3 regions of the Streptomyces sp. NPDC048182 genome follow, and region 1 is predicted to be linked to each of the others. Evidence: riboswitches for the same ligand, from Rfam matches in the RefSeq annotation. Region 1 holds a riboswitch; each other region holds the start of a gene.

Region 1 (7,172 bases):
CTGGCCGCAGTTGGTGGCGACGGCGAGGTCGGCGATGGTGACGTCCTCGGTCTCGCCGGAGCGGTGGGACATCATGCACTTGAAGCCGTTGCGCTGGGCCAGCTCGACGGCGTCCAGCGTCTCGGTCAGCGAGCCGATCTGGTTGACCTTCACCAGCAGCGCGTTGGCCGCGCCCTCCTCGATGCCGCGGGCGAGGCGCTCGGGGTTGGTGACGAAGAGGTCGTCGCCGACGATCTGGACCTTGTCGCCGAGCTTGTCGGTGAGGGTCTTCCAGCCGTCCCAGTCGTCCTCGAACAGCGGGTCCTCGATGGAGACCAGCGGGTACGCCTCGACCAGCTCGGCGTAGTACTCGGTCATCTCGGCGGCGGTGCGGTCCTTGCCCTCGAAGGAGTAGGTGCCGTCCTTGTAGAACTCGGACGCGGCGACGTCGAGCGCCAGGGCGATCTGCTCGCCGGGGGTGTAGCCGGCCTCCTTGATCGCCTCGAGGATGAGGTCGAGGGCCTCGCGGTTGGAGCCGAGGTTCGGGGCGAAGCCGCCCTCGTCGCCGAGGCCGGTGGCCAGGCCCTTGTTCTTCAGGACCTTCTTCAGCGTGTGGTAGACCTCGGCGCCCCAGCGCAGGGCCTCGGAGAAGGACTCCGCGCCGATCGGGGCGATCATGAACTCCTGGATGTCCACGTTGGAGTCGGCGTGCGAGCCGCCGTTCAGGATGTTCATCATCGGCACCGGCAGCAGGTGCGCGTTGGGACCGCCCAGGTAGCGGAAGAGCGGCAGGTCGGACGCCTCGGAGGCGGCGTGCGCGACGGCGAGGGAGACGCCGAGGATGGCGTTGGCGCCGAGCGAGCCCTTGTTGTCGGTGGCGTCCAGGTCGAACATGGCCTGGTCGATCAGGCGCTGCTCGGTGGCGTCGTACCCGACCAGCTCCGGGCCGATCTGCTCGATGACGGCGAGGACGGCCTTCTCGACGCCCTTGCCGAGGTAGCGGTTGGTGTCGCCGTCACGCAGCTCGATGGCCTCGAAGGCACCGGTGGAGGCGCCGGACGGAACGGCGGCACGACCCGTGCTGCCGTCGTCGAGGCCGACCTCGACCTCGACCGTGGGGTTGCCTCGGGAGTCCAGGATTTCCCGGGCTACGACGACGTCGATGGACGGCACGAGCATCTCCTTCTTCGATGTGACGCTTCGGTGTGATCCTGCGGGACGAGCCTAACCGGCTCAGGGCGATCGGCCAGCCGGTCACCCACCCTGTGGACAGAACCGAGCCTAGATTGTTTCCCAGTGGAACAAAGCGGGGTCCGGGGAAACGGGGCGTGAAAAACCCCGTCCCGGTGCGTACGGGGGAACACGCACCGGGACGGGGAGGGGGTGGGCCGCCGCTTACTTGAGGTGCAGCTGCTGGCCCGGGTAGATCAGGTCGGCCTGGTCGACGATGTCGTCGTTCAGCTTGAACAGCTTCGCCCAGCCGCCCTTGACCTCGTGCTTGTCGGCGATCTTGCTGAGGGTGTCGCCCTTGACGACCTTGTACTCGCCGTCGCCCTTCTTGACCTTCTTGCCGGTCGGGGTGGTGACGGTCTTCTTCGCGGCGGGGCGCTCGCTGGAGCGGGAGGCCTTCTGCTCGCTCTCGTGGGCGGTGGAGCCCGACGACTGCTGCTGCGAGGAGGAGCCGGAGGACTGCTGCGAGGAGCCGGAGCCGGAGTCGGACGAGCCGGAGCCGGAGTCGGACGAACCCGAGCCCGAGGAGGCCGGGGAGGCGTCGGACAGGCCGGTGCCGCAGACCGGCCAGGCGCCCTTGCCCTGGCCCGCGAGCACCTTCTCGCCGACGGCGATCTGCTGGGCCTTGCTCGCCTGGTCGGCGGTGGCCGCGTACTGGGTACCGCCGTAGGCGGCCCAGGTGGAGGCGGAGAACTGCAGGCCGCCGAAGTACCCGTTACCGGTGTTGATCGACCAGTTGCCGCCGGCCTCGCACTGGGCGACGGTGTCCCACTCGGAGGTGGTCGCCGCGGAGGCGTTGCCGGCCGCCATCAGCGGGGCGGCGACGGCCGCGCCGGTGACGCCGGCGACGGCGATGACCCGGGTGGCCTTGGACGGGCGACGGTGCTTGCCAGAGCCGTTGAACAGCATGGTTGATCCCCTCACCGACGCCTGCGAGGTGAGCTGTCGGGTTCGGGCCGGTTGAGTTGCCCGGCCGGGTCCCTCACGGGACTCGGCTCCACCCCTAGCCACTCCGGTTCCAACGTCCCGGCGCGGCGCTTACCTTGGGTCCCCCGCTCCTGCCTTCGGCGCTTGACGCGACGACTGTTCCCGGACGGCCGCTGGCAGGATTCGGCGTGCGGCAGCCGGGGCTCGCGGTGACGAGCGATCACGACCGTAGACACGGCGCCGGGGGATTTTCAAAGACGATCACGGCTTATGAGACCTATATCTCACGTGATCCAAACCGGACATATGATCTCGAAACCGGGCGTGAACTAGGCGCCGACTAGCGGGTGTTTACGCCCGATTCGCCACCGACGGTGAGGGTCTGACCGGGCAGGATGTGGTCCGGGTCGGCGCCGACGACGTCCTTGTTGCCGGCGTACAGCGAGGGCCACCCGCCCTTGAGGTCAAGGGAGTCGGCGATGGCCCAGAGGTTGTCGCCGGACCGGACGGTGTAGGAGCCGTCGACGGCCTCCCGCGCGCGGTCCTCGCCGCGCGAGGCGTGCCGGCCGGACGCGTCGGCCGTACGGTCCTCCGGCGCGGCCTCGTCGGCGCTGTCGCCGCGGTGCCGGCCCGAGCCGGCGGAGTCGGCGGACTCGGTGCCGGTGAGGTTCGAAGAGCCGTCGCCGCGGGCCGGGTTGTCCGTCTCGCCGGCCGCCGGGGCGGTGGGGGACGTGTCCGGCTCGGCCGTGTCGTCACCCTTGCCCGACGTGGCGTCGGGGGAGCCGGACGGCTGCGGCGTCGTCCCGCCGGGGCCCGTGGACGTCTCGGATGCCTCGGACGTCTCGGACTTCCCGGGCGACTTGGACGTCTCGGGCGCGTCGGGTGTCTGCGGCGTCCGGGGCTGCTCCGACGTCTTGGGCTTCGTCGAGGTCTTGGGCGACCCGGACGCCTCGGGCGCGTCGGGCGTCTTGTCGGCGGCGCCGTCACCGCCGGCCTCCTTCTCGTCCGGCTCGTCGCCGCCCGACCCGCTCCCGGTGGACGCCGAGTCGTTGCCCATGCCGGCGAGCAGGGCGCAGGTCGGCCAGGCGGAGATGCCCTGGGCGGCGCGTACGCGCTCGGCCACGGCGATCTGCTGGGAGCGGCTGGCCTGGTCGGCGCTGGAGGCGTAGGCGAGGCCGCCGTACTGCTCCCACGCCTGCTGGCTCAGCTGGAGGCCGCCGTAGTAGCCGTTGCCGCTGTTCTGGCTCCAGGCGCCGCCGGTCTCGCACTCGGCGACCCGGTCCCAGTCCGCCCCGTCGGCCGCGTGGGCGCCGGTCGCGCCGAGCAGCGGGATCGCGATCGCGGAGCCGGTGACACCGGCGGCGACGACCAGGGCGGGCGCCTGGCGGGGGCGACGGTGACGACCGTTCCCGGAGAGCATGCGACGACCTTTCAGAGGGGACGGGGACCGGCGCGGCGGGTGGTGCCGGTCGCCACGCTGATGGGTGAACGTATCGGCAGATGATCGCTTGTCACAAGTTCATGCCGCGCAGATCACGTGAAGATCACAGACGTGAACGCGTGTCACCTTTCGGTGCAGACGGTGCCGTTGTCGTCCCTCGGTGGCGCCGGGGAAGTGAGGGGACATGCGGAGGTGGCGGAGGCCCGCCGCGGGGAGTCCCACGCCGGCTGCGTACTAAGAGGAGAGTCGGCGGCGCGGGCCCGAGTGTGCGCGCGGACCTGTGCGCCGTCACGGCGCCGGCGTCGGCTCCGTCCTCGGCGGCCCCGTCGGAGACACCGTCACCGCCAGCAGGGCCAGGTCGTCCGTCAGGTGGCCGCCCGCGTGGTCGTGGACCAGGCGGGCCAGCGTGTCGACCACCGCCGGGGGGCCTTCGCGCCAGCAGTCGGCGAGGGCGGTGAGGGGGGTGTAGAAGACGCCGTCGGCGTCGCGGGCCTCCAGGAGGCCGTCCGTGCACATCAGGAGCAGGTCGCCGGGGGCGAAGGGGCGGGACTCGTACGTCCAGGGGCCCGGGTCGAGGTCGCCGAGGCCGAGGGGGAGGCCGGGGTCGGCCGGCTCCCACTGGTGGACGCCGGCCTCGCCGGCCAGGAAGGCCGGGCAGTGGCCGCGGCTGAGCAGGCGGACCTCCCCGCCCTCGGGCGGCAGCTCGGCCACGGCCGCCGTGATGAAGTGCTCGCTCGGCGCCCCGTCCGCGCCGCCCCGCACGGCGTCCAGGTCGGCGGTGTGCCGGGTCACGGCCTGGTCGAGGTGGCGGGCCAGCTCCGCCAGCGCCGGCGTGTGGTGCGCGGCCTCGCGGAAGGTGCCCACCAGGGCGGCGACCGCCGGAATCGCGTCGGGCCCCTTGCCCCGCACGTCCCCGACCAGCAGCCGCACGCCGTAGGGGGTGCGCTCGGCCGCGTACAGGTCGCCGCCGACGGACGCGGCCTCGGAGGCCGCCTCGTAGCGCACCGCGATCCAGGTGCGGCCCAGCCAGGCCCGCACCGGCGGGAGCACCGCGCGCTGGGCGTACACCGCGGCCCGCCGGGCGCCCCGCAGCCGCCGGTTCAGCCGCTGCCGCAGCAGGCACAGGGGGACGGCCGCCCACAGCAGCACCAGCAGGTTGACGAAGTCGACGATCCCGTGGAACCCCTCGGCCGCCCAGTGCTGCCCGAGCAGCAGCCACAGCGCGGCGATGCTGTTGAGGACCGCGAGCAGCACCACCCGGGGCAGCGCGTACACGCAGGCCGCGGTCATCGCGCCGAGCCCGAGCAGCACGTCCCCGTTGAACTGGCCCGGCGTGAGCAGGTCGAGCGCGAGCGCCGCGACGGTCATCGCCACCGGCGCCCACCACGCCCAACGGGGCAGCGGCGGGTTCTCCGGTCCCGGGTCGTGGGTCAGCAGTCCCGTGGCGCGGCGGTGCGGGCTCATGGGGGACAAACGTAGTGAACGGGACACGTCCCGGGCCGTCGGCCACTCCGGTCCGGGGGGACGGGAGTCCGCCGCGGGAAAGTTCGTGAAGTTCTTCACAAGGAATTCGGTCGCTCAGGGCCGCAAGTGGCCTTCGATTGACCCTTTCGAGGGCTCAACTGCCCTTTGAACACGTTCAGGAGATGGCCGGGCAGCGGGCCCGCGGGAGGTGTCGCGGGTGCCGTCCGGAGGGGCTCCCGGGCCCGGACGGGCAGCTCAAGCGGCATTGACAACGGCATCCCCTATACCGTGGTTCCCACCCCACGCCATGACCTCCGTCACGTGGGCGCAGGATGGTAACACGACCCTCACCCGAGCTTGTGAAGGGGCGCACGAACCACCCCCCTGGACCGGGTGGATACTCGATCCCATGAGCACCACGGAGCGTCCCAGGATCCTCGTAGTAGGCGGTGGGTACGTAGGCCTGTACGCAGCTCGGCGCATCCAGAAGAAGATGCGTTACGGCGAGGCGACCGTCACCGTCGTCGACCCGCGGTCGTACATGACCTACCAGCCCTTCCTCCCCGAAGCCGCCGCCGGCAGCATCTCCCCGCGGCACGTCGTCGTCCCCCTCAGGCGCGTGCTCCCCAAGGCGGAGGTCCTCACCGGCCGGGTCACCCTCATCGACCAGGACCGCAAGGTCGCCACGATCGCCCCCCTGGTGGGCGAGGCGTACGAGCTGCCCTTCGACTACCTGGTCATCGCCATGGGCGCGGTCTCCCGCACCTTCCCGATCCCCGGCCTCGCCGAGCAGGGCATCGGCATGAAGGGCATCGAGGAGTCCATCGGCCTGCGCAACCACGTCCTGGAGCAGCTGGACAAGGCCGACTCCACCACCGACGAGGACATCCGCCGCAAGGCGCTCACCTTCGTCTTCATCGGCGGCGGCTTCGCCGGCGCGGAGACCATCGGTGAGGTCGAGGACATGGCCCGGGACGCGGCCAAGTACTACAAGAACGTCTCCCGCGAGGACATGCGCTTCGTCCTCGTCGACGCCGCCGACAAGATCCTCCCCGAGGTCGGCCCCAAGCTCGGCCAGTACGGCAAGGAGCACCTGGAGAGCCGCGGCGTCGAGATCTACCTGTCCACCTCCATGGACTCCTGCGTCGACGGCCACGTGGTGCTGAAGAACGGCCTCGAGGTCGACTCCCACACCATCGTGTGGACCGCCGGCGTCAAGCCGAACCCGGCCCTCACCCGCTTCGGCCTCCCCCTCGGCCCCCGCGGCCACGTGGACTGCGGGCCCACCCTCCAGGTCAAGGGCACCGACTACATCTGGGCCGCCGGCGACAACGCCCAGGTCCCGGACCTGGTCGGCCGCAAGGCGGGCAACGAGAACGCCTGGTGCCCGCCGAACGCCCAGCACGCGCTGCGCCAGGCCCGTGTCCTCGGCGACAACGTGGTGTCCGGCATGCGGGGCTTCCCGCAGAAGGACTACAGCCACGGCAACAAGGGCGCGGTGGCGGGCCTCGGCCTGCACAAGGGCGTGGCGATGATCGTCATGGGCAGGATGAAGATCAAGCTCAAGGGCCGGCTCGCCTGGTACATGCACCGCGGCTACCACGGCCTCGCCATGCCGACCTGGAACCGCAAGATCCGCGTCTTCGCGGACTGGACCCTCGGCATGTTCCTCAAGCGCGAGGTCGTCTCCCTCGGCGCGATGGAGACCCCGCGCGAGGAGTTCTACGAGGCCGCCAAGCCGGCCCCGCTCGCCGCGCCGAAGCCCGAGCCGACGGCCGGCCTGAAGGGCAGCGCCGCCAAGGACGAGGAGACGGCCAAGGCGTCCTGACGCCCGTCCCCCCACCCGACGTGCTCCGATGAAGGGGCCGCCCGCCATCCGTGGTGCGGGCGGCCCCTTCGGCGTGCCCGGCACGGTCTCGGCCGGGTGCGTGGTGCGTACAGCTACTTTGCCGAGTCATGACGCGCGCCGGGGACTGTACGGCGCCCCGCCAGGTGTTTACGTGGTGTCGGACACCCGGTATCCCTCATCAGGGAGGCACGCCATGGCAGACGCCGCGCTGCGGCTCCAGAACCTCTTCGAACAGTTGCTGGGAGCCCCCCTCCCGGTGCGCGTCCGCGCCTGGGACGGTTC
Region 2 (7,172 bases), on a different contig from region 1:
CGCGAGATCGCCACGGTGTGGCCGACCTCCGTCGGACAGCTCGGCGGGATCAGCGGCGTGGGCGAGAAGAAGCTGGCGACGTACGGGGAGGGCGTGCTGGCGGTGCTGGCCGGCCTGAGCGGCGGGGCGGCGCCCGAGGCGCAGGACACCGCGCCCGCGTCCGGTGAGGACGCCTGGCCCACGGACGAGCCCGAGCCCGACGACTGGATATGAGCCCGCGCAGCGTCTAAGCGAGCGCCGTCAGCCCCGGCGCGAAAGTGATCAGCAGGGGCAGCAGCGGCACCAGCGCCGCGATCGCCGTCGCGAGGGCGCGGCGGCGGGGCGCCAGCCTGGGCAGGGGCTCGAGCAGTCGGTCGACCCGCTCGCCGAGGAGGCGGTGGCTGGAGGCGCAGGACAGCACGCCGCGGTGCTGGTTCAACTCGATCAGGGCCAGCGCCGTCGTCAGGTTGCCGCAGCGGCGGGAGGCCGTGTCGTCGGCGGCGAGTTCGACCAGCCGGTGCGTCTGGTCGCAGAAGTGCGCGAAGAGCGGGATGCGGGGGAATCCGGTGGCCAGTGCGGTGGACAGGTGCAGCAGCCAGTCGTGGTGGGCGCGGGCGTGGCCGCGCTCGTGGGTGAGGACGGCGTCGAGCTGGTGGTCGGTGAGGCGGTGCAGGGCGCCGGTGGTGACGATGAGCTGGGGCGGGCTGCCCGGCATCCACCAGGCGTCCGGGTACTCGTCCTCCAGGACCAGCAGCGGACCGCGTCCGGCGGCGAGCCCGGCGGGCAGCTCGGGGGCGCGTTCGTCCAGCTGGGCGCGGGAGCGCGAGCGGCGCCGGCGGGCCTCGACGAGTTCGCGGGCCAGCATGGCGGTCGTCCAGGCCGCGCCGCCGGCGAGCAGCAGGGTCAGTACGGCCGCCCAGACCGGGCCGGCGGAGAGGTCGTACGCGGCGGTCACCGCCGGCGGCGCCGGGGCGAAGAGCTGGGCGCGGACGGTGCCGAAGACGGCCGCGGCACCGAGCGCCAGGGCGGTCAGGCAGCACAGCAGCACCGTGGCGACCAGGCACTGCCAGACCCACAGCGCCACCACGGGGTCCCGCTCCGGCCAGGCCGACCGGGTCAGCGCGCGCGGCGCCGGCACGGCGGCGGTCGCGGCGACGGCGAACAGCAGGAGCAGGCAGACGGTCATGCCACGGGCTCCGGATCCTGGTCGGGAGGTCGGCTCTGGCTCTGGTGCGGTGGGACTGCTGCGCGGGTGGCGCGGACGGGCGGAACGGGGCCGGGTCGGAGCCGGCCGGACCGTCTCGCGCACACCGCCCGACGCCAGTATGACGGTGCCGGGCGGTGCGAGTCAGGTGCCGGACGCGATCGGATCGCGGCGCGGAGGGTCACCCGAGGTCTGGGCCCCGGTCCGCGCCCCCGTCCGGGCGCCCGGTCACGCGTCCGGTCACCTCGCCGAGGCCCACCCGGGCGCCGTCCGGCCCCGGGGCCCAGGCCGTCAGGGTCACCTCGTCGCCGTCCTCCAGGAAGGTCCGCTTGCCGTCGGGAAGTTCCAGCGGGTCGCGGCCGTTCCAGGTCAGTTCGAGGAGGGAGCCGCGCTGCCCGGCGTCGGGCCCGCTCACCGTGCCCGAGCCGTAGAGGTCGCCGGTGCGCAGGGAGGCCCCGTTGACCGTCATGTGGGCGAGCTGCTGGGCGGCCGTCCAGTACATGGTGGAGAAGGGCGGTTCGGAGACGACGTGGCCGTTGACGGCGACGGTGATGCGGAGGTCGTAGCCGCCGGGCTCGACCTGCACGGGGTCGGTGTCGTCCAGGTAGGGCAGCAGTTCGTGGGTGCGCGCGGGCGGGGCCACCCGGGCCTCGTCCAGGGCGTCGAGCGGGGTGATCCAGGCCGACACCGAGGTGGCGAAGGACTTGCCGAGGAACGGGCCGAGGGGCACGTACTCCCAGGCCTGGACGTCCCGGGCCGACCAGTCGTTGAGCAGACACAGGCCGAAGACGTGCTCGCGGAAGTCGCCGAGGGCCACCGGACGCCCCCGCTCGGAGGGCGTGCCCACCACGAAGCCGACCTCGGCCTCGATGTCGAGGCGGACGGAGGGGCCGAAGACCGGGGCGGCGTCGGCGGGTGCCTTGCGCTGGCCCGACGGGCGGACGACGTCGGTGCCCGAGACGACGACCGTGCCGGAGCGGCCGTGGTAGCCGATGGGGAGGTGCTTCCAGTTGGGGGTGAGGGAGTCCTCGGCGTCGGGGCGGAAGATCTGGCCGACGTTGCGGGCGTGGTTCTCGGAGGCGTAGAAGTCGACGTAGTCGGCGACCTCGAAGGGCAGGTGCAGCTCCACCGAGGACAGCGGGTGGAAGAGCGGCTCGATGGCCTCGCGGTGGGCGGGCACCGTCACCCAGGCGGTCAGCGCGCGCCGCACGTCCGACCAGGTGGTGCGGCCGGCCGCGAGGAGCGGGTTGAGGGTGGGCCGGGCGAGCAGGGTGACGTAGGGCGAGCCGAGCGCGTGGGCGGCGGCGCCGGCGTCCAGGACGTGGTCGCCGAGCCGGACACCGACCGTCCGCTCCGGCGAGCCGGGCAGGGAGAACACGCCGTACGGAAGGTTGTGCGGGCCGAAGGGGTCGCCCTCGGGGACGTCGAAGGGGGGCATCGGGTGCTGCCTCTCTCTCGTGCTCGCCGTGCGCCACGTGATCCGTGGCCGCGCCACACGTTACGGGTGGGACGACGGTCTTGGGCAGTGCCCGAGGAGGTGACGCACCCGGCGGGAGAGGGCGGACGCCGGTCCGGCGCACCGGCCGCCGGGCACCGTCGCCGGCGGCGTGCCGGCCTCGGCGCGCAAGCGGCCAGGAGCGCGCAGGAGCGGGCATGATCGTGCGGGCCAGGACCCGGCTCGTACGGCCGCCCGGACGTCCGCGTACTTCCGTGTGCGGAAGCGGTCGCGGCCCGTTCCGGCGGGGGCGGTGTCCGTATTCTCTGATCATGGACCGCACCCCTCCGTACTCCCTCGTCGCCACCGACCTCGACGGCACCCTGCTGCGCGGCGACGACACCGTCTCCGAACGGTCGCTGGCCGCGCTCGGGAGGGTGGCCGAGGCGGGCGGGCTGCACCTGGTGGTGACCGGGCGTCCGGCGCCCCGGGTCCGGCCCCTGCTCGACCGGCTCGGCTGCACGGGGCTCGCGGTGTGCGGACAGGGCGCGCAGGTGTACGACGCCGGCGCGCACCGGCTGCTGTGGTCGGCCGTGCTCGACCGGGAACTGGCCGAGACCGCGCTCGGCAAGATCGAGGCCGAGGTGGGCCAGGTGTACGCCGCGGTCGACCAGGACGGCGTCCACGGGCTGACGCTCGTCGAGCCCGGCTACCGGATGCCCCACCCGACGCTGCCCGCGGTGCGGGTCGGCCGGCGCGACGATCTGTGGTCCGCCCCCATCAGCAAGGTGCTGCTGCGCCACCCCTGCCTGCCGGACGACGAGTTGGCGGCGACCGCCAGGTCGGTGGTCGGCTCGCTCGCGACGGTCACCATGTCCGGCCCCGGCACCGTGGAGCTTCAGCCGTGCGGCGTCACCAAGGCCACCGGCCTGGCGCTGGCCGCCGAGCGGCTGGGCGTGGACCGGCGGCGGACGATCGCCTTCGGCGACATGCCCAACGACGTGCCCATGTTCCAGTGGGCGGCCCACGGCGTCGCCATGGCCGCCGCCCACCCGGAGCTGAAGGCGGTCGCCGACGAGGTCACCACGACGAACGAGGACGACGGCGTGGCCGTCGTCCTCGAGCGGGTCTTCAGTGAGCGTCTGCTCAGTAGGCGCTGAAGACGTTGTCGATGGAGCCGTAGCGGTGGGCCGCGTAGTTGCAGGCGGCGGTGATGTTGGCGACCGGGTCGTAGGAGTTCCAGGACGTGCCGGCGACGTGGTACGTCTGGAAGGTCGGGTCGATCACCTGGAGCAGGCCCTTGGACGGGGTGCCGTTGATGGCGTTGATGTCCCAGTTGTTGATGGCCAGCGGGTTGCCGGACGACTCGCGGATGACGTTGCGGTGGATGCCGTCGTAGGTGCCGGGGATGCCGTGCTGGGCCATCACGGCGAGCGACTCGCGGATCCAGCCGTCGAGGTTGTTCGGGTAGGCCACCGACGCGGTGGTGGCCGTCTTGGCGGCCGGGGTGGCGGCGGAGGCGGTGGCGGCTCCGACGATCGGCATGGCGAGCACGGCGACGCCGGTGCCGGCCAGGGCGAGCTTGCGGGCAAGGCGGGTCCGACGGTTCTGACCGTTGGCAGACATGGTGTGTCCCTCTCCTTACGCCTGCGAGGTGAGCTGTCGGGTTCGGGCGGGGAGGTGCCCGGCCGGGCCCTGACGGGCACGGCTTCACCCCGAGCCGCTCCGGCGATGACCGGGCGCGGCGACTTACCTGGGTCCCCCGCTCCTGCCGGCGAGTGTCGAGTGGATGTGAGTGCGTCGGGCGGTGGCAGGATTCGGCGTCCGCCTGACAGGCCGGGAACGTATGCGAGAGCACATGTCCGAAACAAGTGCAGGAATCACCCAAAGGCCCTGTTGACCTTGAACTGGGGTATTTGGTGGACTTGATCCTTTGCGTACGCCAAGGGTCAACTCGCTTACGGGTCAAGGCCGGGCGCGGCGGAGGGGCGGCTGGCCGCCCGGTCCGGCCGAGTGAGCCAACTCACGGGCGGTCACGAGAGCCGCAAAACAGGCATACATCCCAACTAGTCGCCAATCGGCCGGAGGTGGCGGACATCCGCTCGGTGGCGGGATCTCGACCCCCGGGGATGTCGGTCGATGTCTGCTCATATGCCTTGATCAAAAACATACCGCGCATGATCCGATACCGACCGGCCTGTAACGGTGGGCGCTGGCGGTGATCGAAACGTGACCGGATACGCTGACTTGAGTGGTGGCAGCGACCTATCGACAAGCCGGGTAATCGCCAGAAGACACCAGCAGACAGGAGACCCCTCGTGACCGTCGTCGGGCCGTTCGGGCTGAGCGTGCGGGACCAGGCTCTGGAGGCCGATGTCCAGGCCGGGTTGGTGGCTGTCGAGGAAGGGTTGCTCGAGGCAACCAAAAGCGAGGTCCCCTTCATCACCGAGGCCGCCCAGCACCTGGTGCGCGCCGGCGGCAAGCGGTTCCGCCCCCTGCTGGTGATGCTCGCGGCCCAGTTCGGCGACCCCTACGCGCCCGGCGTGGTGCCCTCCGCCGTGGTCGTGGAGCTGACCCACCTCGCGACGCTGTACCACGACGACGTGATGGACGAGGCCGCCGTGCGGCGCGGCGTGGCCAGCGCGAACACCCGCTGGGGCAACTCCGTCGCGGTGCTCACCGGAGACTTCCTCTTCGCCCGCGCCTCGCAGATCCTCGCCGACCTCGGGCCCGAGGCGGTCCGGGTGCAGGCCGTGGCGTTCGAGCGGCTGGTCACCGGCCAGATCCTGGAGACCGCGGGGCCGCAGGACGGCCGTGACCCGGTCGACCACTACCTGGACGTGCTCGGCGGCAAGACCGGCTCACTGGTCGCCGTCTCCTGCCGGTTCGGCGCGATGATGTCGGGCGCGGACGAGACGGTCGTGGACGTGCTCACCCAGTACGGCGAGCGGCTCGGCGTCGCCTTCCAGCTCGCGGACGACGTCCTGGACATCGCCTCCGACTCCGACGAGTCCGGCAAGACGCCCGGCACCGACCTGCGCGAGGGCATCCCGACCCTGCCGGTGCTGCGGCTGCGCGAGCGGGCCGAGCGGCTCGGTCTCGCCGAGGACCGCGCGCTGTGCGAGCTGCTGGACTCCGACCTCACCGACGACGCCCGGCACGCCGAGGCGCTGCGCCTGCTGCGCGCGCACCCCGCCCTGGAGCAGGCCCGGCGGGACACCGTCCGCTACGCCAGCGACGCCCGCTCCGCGCTGGCCCCGCTGCGGGACTGCGACGCCAAGACCGCGCTGGTGGAGCTGTGCGACGCGGTGGTCCACCGGGCCGGCTGAGCCCTTCGCTTTCCTGCCCCGCGCGCCGTCCCCTACCTCCCGCCGGGTAGGTGACGGCGCGTCGCGTCATACCCCAGGAGTACGCGGAGCCCGCGCAGTTGGCTCCGCGGGGTGACGCATCCTCGGCGCCGATTTGGTCAGATGGACACCACGGAAAAACACCACTCCTCACCGATTCGGGTGAGAATGGCGGCTCACGGGTGGACCCGTGCGCGTTCGCGGAACAGCCGCCGCCGACGACGGAGGTAGGGCAGACATGGCACCGTTCGATTCCCACGACGACCACGACCACAGCACGGGCGCGAGCGACGAGGACCGAGGCGCGCGGCGGCGCAAGGCCACGCGGTACGTGGTGCCGGTCGCGGTGCTGGGGGTGGCGGCCGCCACGATCGGCCTGGTCCCCGCGCTCGCCGACTCCGGTGACCCCGACCTCCCCGAGGTCACCGCGCAGCAGCTCATCGAGAAGATCGCCGCCTCCGACGTGCAGCAGCTGTCGGGCACCGTGCGCATCAGCACCGACCTCGGCCTGCCGGACCTCGGTGGCCTCGCCGACGGCATGCTCTCCGGCGGCCCCTCCGCGGGCGGCGCCGGCTCGGCGGCCGACCCCTCGGCCAAGCTCACCGAGCTGGTGTCGGGCACCCACACCCTGCGCGTCGCGGCCGACGGCCCCGACCGGCAGAAGCTCTCCCTGCTGGAGAACGCCGCCGAGTACAGCCTGATCCACGACGGCAAGGACGTCTGGGGCTACGACAGCGCGTCCAACGAGGTCTTCCACTCCACCGCTCCTGACCAGAAGGGCGCCGCCCGCCCGGAGAAGGAGGCACCGGCCACGCCGAAGGACCTCACCGAGCAGGCCCTCAAGGCCGTCGACGGCACCACCTCCGTCAAGGTCGACGGCACGGCGCAGGTGGCGGGGCGCGACGCCTACCGGCTGGTGATCAAGCCCGAGCAGAAGGGCTCCACGGTCGGCGCCATCAGCGTGGCCGTGGACGCGAAGACCGGGCTGCCCCTGAAGTTCACGCTGACCCCGGCGAGCGGCGGCGCCGCCGTCGTGGACGCCGGTTTCACCAAGGTCAGCTTCGACCGTCCGGCGGCCTCGACGTTCGACTTCACCCCGCCGAAGGGCGCGAAGGTGACCGAGGCCGACGAGGCACCGGCCAAGGGCCCCGGGGCTCCCAAGCTCCCCGAGGCACCCAAGCTCCCCGAGCACCACGCGCCGACCCCG
Region 3 (7,172 bases), on a different contig from region 1:
GTAGCCGGGCAGGCCGTGCGCGCCGGGCGGCAGGCCGGTGCCGACGGAGGCGAGGGAGGTGGCGGTGGTGGCGGGGAAGCCGGCGGTGACCGGGCGGCCGGTGCCGCCGCGCGAGGTGCCGAGCAGCGAGGTCATGAACGGGGCGTCGTCCGGGTGCGCGCGCAGCTGCTCCCAGCCGAGGCCGTCGATCAGGAACACACAGACCCGGTCGGTCGGGGCCAGCTCGGGAATCGAGGCGGTCATGCCGGGAACGCCGAGGCCGGCGGCCAGGGTGGGCAGCAGGTCGGCGAGGGAGCCGGTGCCGTACTCGGGCACGGGGGCGGAGGCGACGGGGAGTGGTTCCGGGTGGGTGTCCCAGGCGGCGGGCTGCGCCATCAGCGGGTGGTGTCCGCGGTCGCCTCGGAGAGCGCCTGCGCGAAAGCGAGCGCCTGGCGCACCGTCTCCGGGCCGTCCCCGGCCTCGCTCACGCGCAGGCTCAGGTCGTCGGCGGTCGAGGAGCCGGTGTAGCCGTGGTCGGCCTCGCAGTTGGGGTCGCCGCAGGCGGCGGGCTCCAGGTCGAGCCGGGCGACGGCGCCCCAGCCGATGGTCAGCACGATCTCGCGGGGCAGGGTGCCCGGCTTGTACTGCTCCGGGTTGGCGACCACGCGGCTGACGACGATGGACGAGATCCGGCCGAGCTTCACCGACTCCGTGGACGTGGTCGCGTACGGGGTCGGGGAGGTGTCGTCGGCGGCCTGCTCGTCGGTGTGGCTGACGATGAAGCGGTTGCCGGTGAGCACGAGCACCGTGACGTGCCGGCGCACCTCGTTCTGGTCGAACGTCGTCTCCTGGTGGACCAGGTACGACCGGACGGGCTCGCCGCCCACGGCGGCCTCCACCGCCTCGGCCACGAGAGCCGGGTAGTAGCCGCTGCGTTCGATCGCCGCCCGCAGCCCCTGGGTCGTCGTACTGGTCTTGGCCATGGCGTCCATCCTACGGGGGCCCACCGACTGCGCGGCACGGTCGTGCGGCCCCCGCGGGCGGGACCCCGGCCGGACGCCGGTCGGGCCCCGGCCGGGTCAGTACGCCGGGAGGGTGCGCGGGCCGAGGTCGTCCCTGGCGGGCGGCGGTGCGAGGCGGACGGTCGCGCCGAGGACGCTCAGGCCCTTCGGGGCGACGACGACCGGTTCGAGGGTGACGGCGACGACCTCGGGGTGGTCGTCGACCAGCCGGGAGACGCGCAGCAGCAGCTCCTCCAGGGCCTTGGTGTCCACCGGCGCCGAGCCGCGCCAGCCGAACAGCAGCGGGGCGGTGCGCACCGAGCGGATCAGGGTGGTGGCCTCGCGGTCGGTGACCGGGATGAGCCGGTGCGCCGTGTCGCCGAGCAGCTGGGTGGCGGGCCCGGCGAGCCCGAAGGAGAGCGCGGCGCCTGCGGCCGGGTCGATGACGGCCCGGACCAGGGTGTCCACGCCGCGCGGCGCCATGGACTGCACCACCGGGCGCAGCTCTTCGGGGCGGCCGAACAACTCGGTCAACTCGGCGTACGCCCGGCGCAGTTGCTCCTCGTCGGCGAGGTCGAGGCGGACGCCGCCCAGGTCGGCGCGGTGGCGCAGGTGCGGGGCGGTCGCCTTGAGAGCGACCGGGTAGCCGAGGGCGCGGGCGGCCTCCGCGGCGTCGTCGGGGGTGGGCGCGGGCAGGGCGCGGTGCACGCGGATGCCGTACCGGGTGAGCAGTTCGCAGGTCGCCGCCTGGTCGAGGGCGGGGCCCTCCGCGCGCGCGAGGTGGCCGGCGATCAGCTCGGCGGCGCCCTTCTCGTCGATGTCGTCGTACTCCGGCACCCGGCCGGGATCGGCTGACTCGCGCCGCCACTGCCCGTAGGCGACGGCCTGCGCGAGGGCGCGGACGGCGCGCTCGGCGGCGGGGTAGGCGGGGATGAGGCGGGCCTCTTCGGAGGGTGCCGCGGGGGCGGGCGGGGCGGGGGAGGCGGGAGACGCGGGGGTGCTCGCCACCGGGGCCGCCGGCCGCGCCTGCGGGGCCGTGCTCGTCGCCGCCGAGAGGGCCTCCGCGAGGCCGCCCAGCTCCACGTGGACCACCAGGACCGGCTTGGCCGGCACCTCGGCCGCCGCCGTGCGCAGGGCCACGGCCAGCGCCGCGTCGCCCGGGGCGCCCTCCCCCGGCGTCGGGATGGCGGTCACCACCACCGCGTCGCACGTGTCGTCGGCCAGCGCGCGGGCCAGCGCCGCGTGGAAGTCCGCCGGGGCGGCCGCCGTCGTCAGGTCGAGCGGGGGCTGGGGCCGCAGCCCCTCGGAGAGGCACGCGTCGTACGTCAGCAGGCCGAGCGACTCCGAGTTGCCGAGGATCGCCACCCGGGGCCCGGCCGGCAGTGGCTGGCGGGCGAGCAGCAGGCCCGCGTCGACCAGCTCGGTGATGGTGTCGACGCGGATCACGCCGGCCTGCCGCAGCAGCGCGGAGACCGTGGCGTGCGGCAGCCGGGTCGCCCGGACCGCGTGCCCCTGCGGTGCGACGCCGCCGTGCCGGGCGCCCTGGACGACGACCAGCGGCTTGGCGGCGGCGGTGCGCCGGGCGAGCCGGGTGAACTTGCGCGGGTTGCCGATGGACTCCAGGTACATCAGGGCGACGTCGGTGTGCGGGTCGTCGTACCAGTACTGCAGGACGTCGTTGCCGGAGACGTCCGCCCGGTTGCCGGACGAGACGAAGGTGGACACCCCGGTGACGCCGGTGACCCCGCCGCCGCGCCGGTGCAGCCGGGACAGCAGGGCGATGCCGATGGCGCCGGACTGGGCGAACAGGCCGATCCGGCCGGGGCGGGGCGACTCGGGGGCGAGGGAGGCGTTGAGCCGGACCTCGGGCGCGGTGTTGATGATCCCGAAGGCGTTCGGGCCGATGATCCGCATGCCGTACGAGCGCGCCTGGCGCACCAGTGCCCTTTGGCGCTCGCGGCCCTCGGGCCCGCTGTCGGCGTACCCGGCGGAGACGACGACCAGGCCCTGCACGCCGTGCTCGCCGCACTCGTCGACCACCTCGGGCACCCGCTCGGCGGGTACGGCCACCACGGCGAGGTCCACGGGCCCGTCGATGTCGCGCACCGAGCGGCGGGCCGGCACGCCGCCGATCTCCGTCTCGCCCTCGGCGAGCCCCCGGTTCACGGCGTGCAGCCGGCCGGTGTAGCCGGCGTCCAGGATGTTGCCGAGCACGCTGCGGCCGACGCCGCCCGGCGCGCGTCCGGCGCCGACGACCGCGACGGAGCCGGGCTGGAGCAGCCGCTGCACGGACCGCGCCTCGGCGCGCTGCTCGCGCGCGTACTGCACGGCGAGCGAGCGGTCGGTGGGCTCCAGGTCGAACTCCAGGCGCACCACGCCGTCCTCGAAGCTGCGCTTCTGGGTGTACCCGGCGTCCATGAACACCTTGATCATCTTGGTGTTGGCGGGCAGCACCTCGGCGGCGAAGCGGCGGATGCCGCGCTCCCGGGCGACGGCGGCGATGTGCTCCAGGAGCGCGGAGGCGACCCCGCGCCCCTGGTGGGCGTCCTGGACCAGGAACGCGACCTCGGCCTCGTCGGCCGGCGCGGAGGCGGGGGTGCCGCCGGGGCCGATCCGGTCGTAGCGCACGGTGGCGATGAACTCGCCGCCGACCGTGACGGCGAGACCGACCCGGTCCACGAAGTCGTGGTGGGTGAAGCGGTGCACGTCCTTGGCGGAGAGCCGGGGGTAGGGCGCGAAGAAGCGGTAGTACTTCGACTCGTCGGAGACCTGCTCGTAGAAGCTGACCAGGCGCTCGGCGTCGTCGACCGTGATCGGCCGCACGCGCGCGGTGCCGCCGTCGCGCAGCACCACGTCGGCCTCCCAGTGGGCGGGATACGCGTGCCGGTCCGGCGAGGTCTGCATGCGCCCCAGCGTACGGCTCGCGCATGCCGCGCGATGTGGGAAACTGGTCTAGACAACCCTGCACCAGGTCAACCCTGCACCACTCGAAGGGCAGCATCACATGGCTGAGCGCCGCGTCAACGTCGGCTGGGCCGAGGGTCTCCACGCCCGCCCCGCCTCCATCTTCGTCCGGGCCGCCACGGCCACCGGGGTCCCGGTGACCATCGCCAAGGCGGACGGCAACCCCGTCAACGCGGCCTCCATGCTGGCCGTCCTCGGCCTGGGCGCGCAGGGCGGCGAGGAGATCGTCCTGGCCTCGGACGCCGAGGGCGCCGACGCCGCCCTGGAGCGGCTGGCGAAGCTGGTCGCGGAGGGCCTCGAGGAGCTTCCCGAGACCGTCTGACACCGCGACCCGACGCCACTGCGGGCATTTCGCGTGGGCCGGGCCGCGCCCTCATTTCGAGGGCGCGGGCCGGCCTTTCCCGTTACGAGAAGCACCCCCGGTCAAAGGGAAATCCTCCCAAACTCCCCTTTCGAGATCCCGCCGGGAATTCCCCTCTTGTATACGGCGCCCGTGTTAATTCCCCGCGCTCGGTGTGTTTACGGCAGGTTGCATTCTCCTCACCCGCAGCCGGTGGGCCGGCGCCGAGCGCTCGGCGTGCAGCGCCATCAGCATCCGCGCCCGCTCCCCGTCCCCGCGGGTCACCGCGTCGACGATCGCGCCGTGCTCCGCCCAGCACTGCACCGCGCCGGCCGGCACGTCGACGACGTAGAGCCAGGCGATCTTGTGGCGCAGCTGGGTGAGCAGCGCGGTCAGGGAGGGGCTGCCGGCGGCCTGGGCCAGGGTCTCGTGGAACCAGCCGCCCAGGGCGCGCAGGTCCTCGGACCCGCCCTGGCCGGCCCGCTCCTGGCCGAGGCGGACCAGTCCGCGCAGCACCTTCAGGTGGGCCTCGCTGCGGCGTCGGGCGGCCCGCCCCGCGCCGAGCGGCTCCAGCAGGGCGCGGGCCTCCAGGAGGTCGGCGGCCTCCTGCTCGCTGGGCTCCGCGACGCAGGCGCCCGCGTGCCGCCGGGTCACCACGAAGCCCTCGGCCTCCAGGGTGCGCAGCGCCTCGCGGACGGGGACGCGGGAGACGCCGTAGCGGCGGGCGAGCAGTTCCTCGGTGAGGCGGCTGCCGCGCGGGTGCACCCCGGCGACGATGTCGTCCCGGATCGCCGCGCACACCGAGTGCGCCGGAATTCGCATGGCCGACCTCCGCCTTAATCCCCGTGAAACGCCGACGACGGACGCGTCCTCAGCGACTCTGGGTCAAGACTCTAGGCCAATTCGGCGTTCTTTCCGACCGCCGACCGGAATTCGGGGATGTTTTTCAGACGTGGACGCCGTGCGAGCGGAGGTAGGCGACCGGGTCCATGTCCGAGCCGTACTCCGGACCGGTGCGGGCCTCGAAGTGCAGGTGCGGTCCGGTGGTGTTGCCGGTGTTGCCGGACAGCGCGATCTGCTGGCCGGGGGTGACCGACTGGCCGACCGAGACGTTGATGGACGACAGATGCCCGTACTGGGTGTACGTGCCGTCATGCATCTTGATCACGACTTGATTGCCGTACGCCCCGCCCCAGCCGGTCGTGACGACCGTGCCGGTGCCGACGGCGTGCACCGTGGTGCCGCTCGCGGCGTGGAAGTCGATGCCGGTGTGGCTGCCGGAGGACCACAGCGAGCTGCTGGACTGGTAGCCGGTGGAGACGTAGGAGCCGCTGATCGGCGCGACGAAGGTGTCGAGGCGCTTGCGCTCGGCGGCGCGGGCGGCCCGCTCCTTGGCCTCGTGGGCCTCCTTGGCCGCCTCGGCGGCCCGCTCGCGCGCGGCCTCTTCGGCGGCCTTGCGGGCGGCCTCGTCCGCGGCGGCCTGCTCCTGGGCGGCGGCCTGGGCGTCGATCTGATCGGCTATCGAGTCGCCGATGGTGATGACGGGGGTGAGGCCGGTCGTCTCCGGCGCGGGCTCGGCCTGGGCGGCCAGCGCCGGGGCGGCCAGGGTGCCGACGACGCCGGTGGCGGTGAGGGCCGCGACGCTCGCGGCACGGGCGGTGGTGCGCTGCATCCGGCTGGGCCGGCGGTGCTTCCCGGTGGCGCGCGTGAACGCCAAGAGGCTCGTCCTTTCCTTCCCTCTCGCCTACCGGGTTAGCTGACGGGTTCGGAGCAGGAAGGTCTCCTACGGGCCCCCTCGCTCGCGCGCGGGCGTCCGATTCACCCCAGGGACTGCGATGGGTCCCCGGCTCCCCTGGCTCGCGCCGTACGGGGACTCGGCGATGGCTGTCCGGTGCCGCGGGTGCGGCGCACTGCCTGACGAACAGCCCGGATGACGCTAAACGCGGCTGTGTTCAATTCTCAAACGCAACACCGGTTTTGTTGCGCACACCACAGCACAGAGAGGCAGTCTCTCCCCAATTCGGACACAGCACGGCCCTGGTGACGTTTCCGTACCAGGGCCGTGCGGGGGCCTGCCGCGCGCGCGTGCCGCTACTCGGCGGCCACCACGGTCACTTCGCCGATGCCGAGCGCCTCGACGGGCGCCTTGATCTGCGCCGCGTCGCCCACCAGGACCGTGACGAGCCGGTCCACCGGGAAGGCGCTGACCACGGCGGCGGTGGCCTCCACCGTGCCGGTGGCGGCGAGTTGGCGGTAGAGCGCCGCCTGGTAGTCGTCGGGCAGGTGCTGCTCGACCTGGTCGGCCAGGGTGCTCGCCACGGCCGCCGCGGTCTCGTACTTCAGCGGCGCCACGCCCACCAGGTTCTGCACCGCGATGTCGCGCTCGGCGTCGGTGAGGCCGCCGTCGGCCAGGGTGCGCAGCACGGTCCACAGATCGGCCAGCGCCGGCCCGGTGTTGGGGGTGTCGAAGGACCCGCTGATGGCGAGCATCGCGGCGCCGGTGCCGTCGGGCGCGGAGCGCAGCACCTGCCCGAAGGCGCGGACGCCGTAGGTGTAGCCCTTCTCCTCGCGCAGGACGCGGTCCAGGCGGGAGGTGAGGGTGCCGCCCAGGCAGTAGGTGCCGAGCACCTGCGCGGGCCAGACCCGGTCGTGCCGGTCGGGTCCGGTGCGCCCGATGAGCAGCTGCGTCTGGACGGCGCCGGGGCGGTCCACGATGACGACGCGGCCGGTGTCGTCGGCGGTGACCGGCGGCACCGGCCGCGGCTCGGCGGCGGAGCCGGTCCAGGCGCCCAGGGTGTCCGCGAGCAGCGCGTCGAGGTCCAGCCCGGTGAGGTCGCCGACGACCACGGCGGTGGCCGTGGCGGGGCGCACGTGGCGCTCGTAGAAGG

What was found. A riboswitch is a leader RNA that binds a small molecule or an ion and turns the genes downstream of it on or off. The one in region 1 is predicted to bind cyclic di-AMP.
Positions count from the first base shown of each region.
Region 2: it holds a riboswitch for cyclic di-AMP, as region 1 does, so the genes downstream of both, ACGFZL_RS06645 (transglycosylase SLT domain-containing protein) here and ACGFZL_RS13740 (transglycosylase family protein) in region 1, are expected to answer to the same signal.
Region 3: it holds a riboswitch for cyclic di-AMP, as region 1 does, so the genes downstream of both, ACGFZL_RS27710 (M23 family metallopeptidase) here and ACGFZL_RS13740 (transglycosylase family protein) in region 1, are expected to answer to the same signal.

Region 1 covers NZ_JBIDAQ010000006.1:77,982-85,153, reverse strand. The annotation lists gene eno (phosphopyruvate hydratase) at 1-1,152, opposite strand, end outside; gene ACGFZL_RS13740 (transglycosylase family protein) at 1,375-2,118, opposite strand; cyclic di-AMP (ydaO/yuaA leader) riboswitch at 2,122-2,289, opposite strand; gene ACGFZL_RS13735 (transglycosylase family protein) at 2,477-3,556, opposite strand; gene ACGFZL_RS13730 (PP2C family protein-serine/threonine phosphatase) at 3,866-5,041, opposite strand; gene ACGFZL_RS13725 (NAD(P)/FAD-dependent oxidoreductase) at 5,451-6,869, shown strand; gene ACGFZL_RS13720 (class I SAM-dependent methyltransferase) at 7,084-7,172, shown strand, end outside.
Region 2 covers NZ_JBIDAQ010000003.1:135,660-142,831, forward strand. The annotation lists gene recQ (DNA helicase RecQ) at 1-213, shown strand, start outside; gene ACGFZL_RS06630 (M56 family metallopeptidase) at 227-1,165, opposite strand; gene fahA (fumarylacetoacetase) at 1,365-2,621, opposite strand; gene ACGFZL_RS06640 (HAD family hydrolase) at 2,951-3,778, shown strand; gene ACGFZL_RS06645 (transglycosylase SLT domain-containing protein) at 3,765-4,244, opposite strand; cyclic di-AMP (ydaO/yuaA leader) riboswitch at 4,249-4,405, opposite strand; gene ACGFZL_RS06650 (polyprenyl synthetase family protein) at 4,937-5,947, shown strand; gene ACGFZL_RS06655 (outer membrane lipoprotein carrier protein LolA) at 6,204-7,172, shown strand, end outside.
Region 3 covers NZ_JBIDAQ010000017.1:62,560-69,731, forward strand. The annotation lists gene ACGFZL_RS27685 (alkaline phosphatase family protein) at 1-375, opposite strand, end outside; gene ACGFZL_RS27690 (DUF5998 family protein) at 375-971, opposite strand; gene ACGFZL_RS27695 (GNAT family N-acetyltransferase) at 1,059-3,884, opposite strand; gene ACGFZL_RS27700 (HPr family phosphocarrier protein) at 3,985-4,266, shown strand; gene ACGFZL_RS27705 (GntR family transcriptional regulator) at 4,441-5,106, opposite strand; gene ACGFZL_RS27710 (M23 family metallopeptidase) at 5,231-6,001, opposite strand; cyclic di-AMP (ydaO/yuaA leader) riboswitch at 6,011-6,174, opposite strand; gene ACGFZL_RS27715 (pitrilysin family protein) at 6,376-7,172, opposite strand, start outside.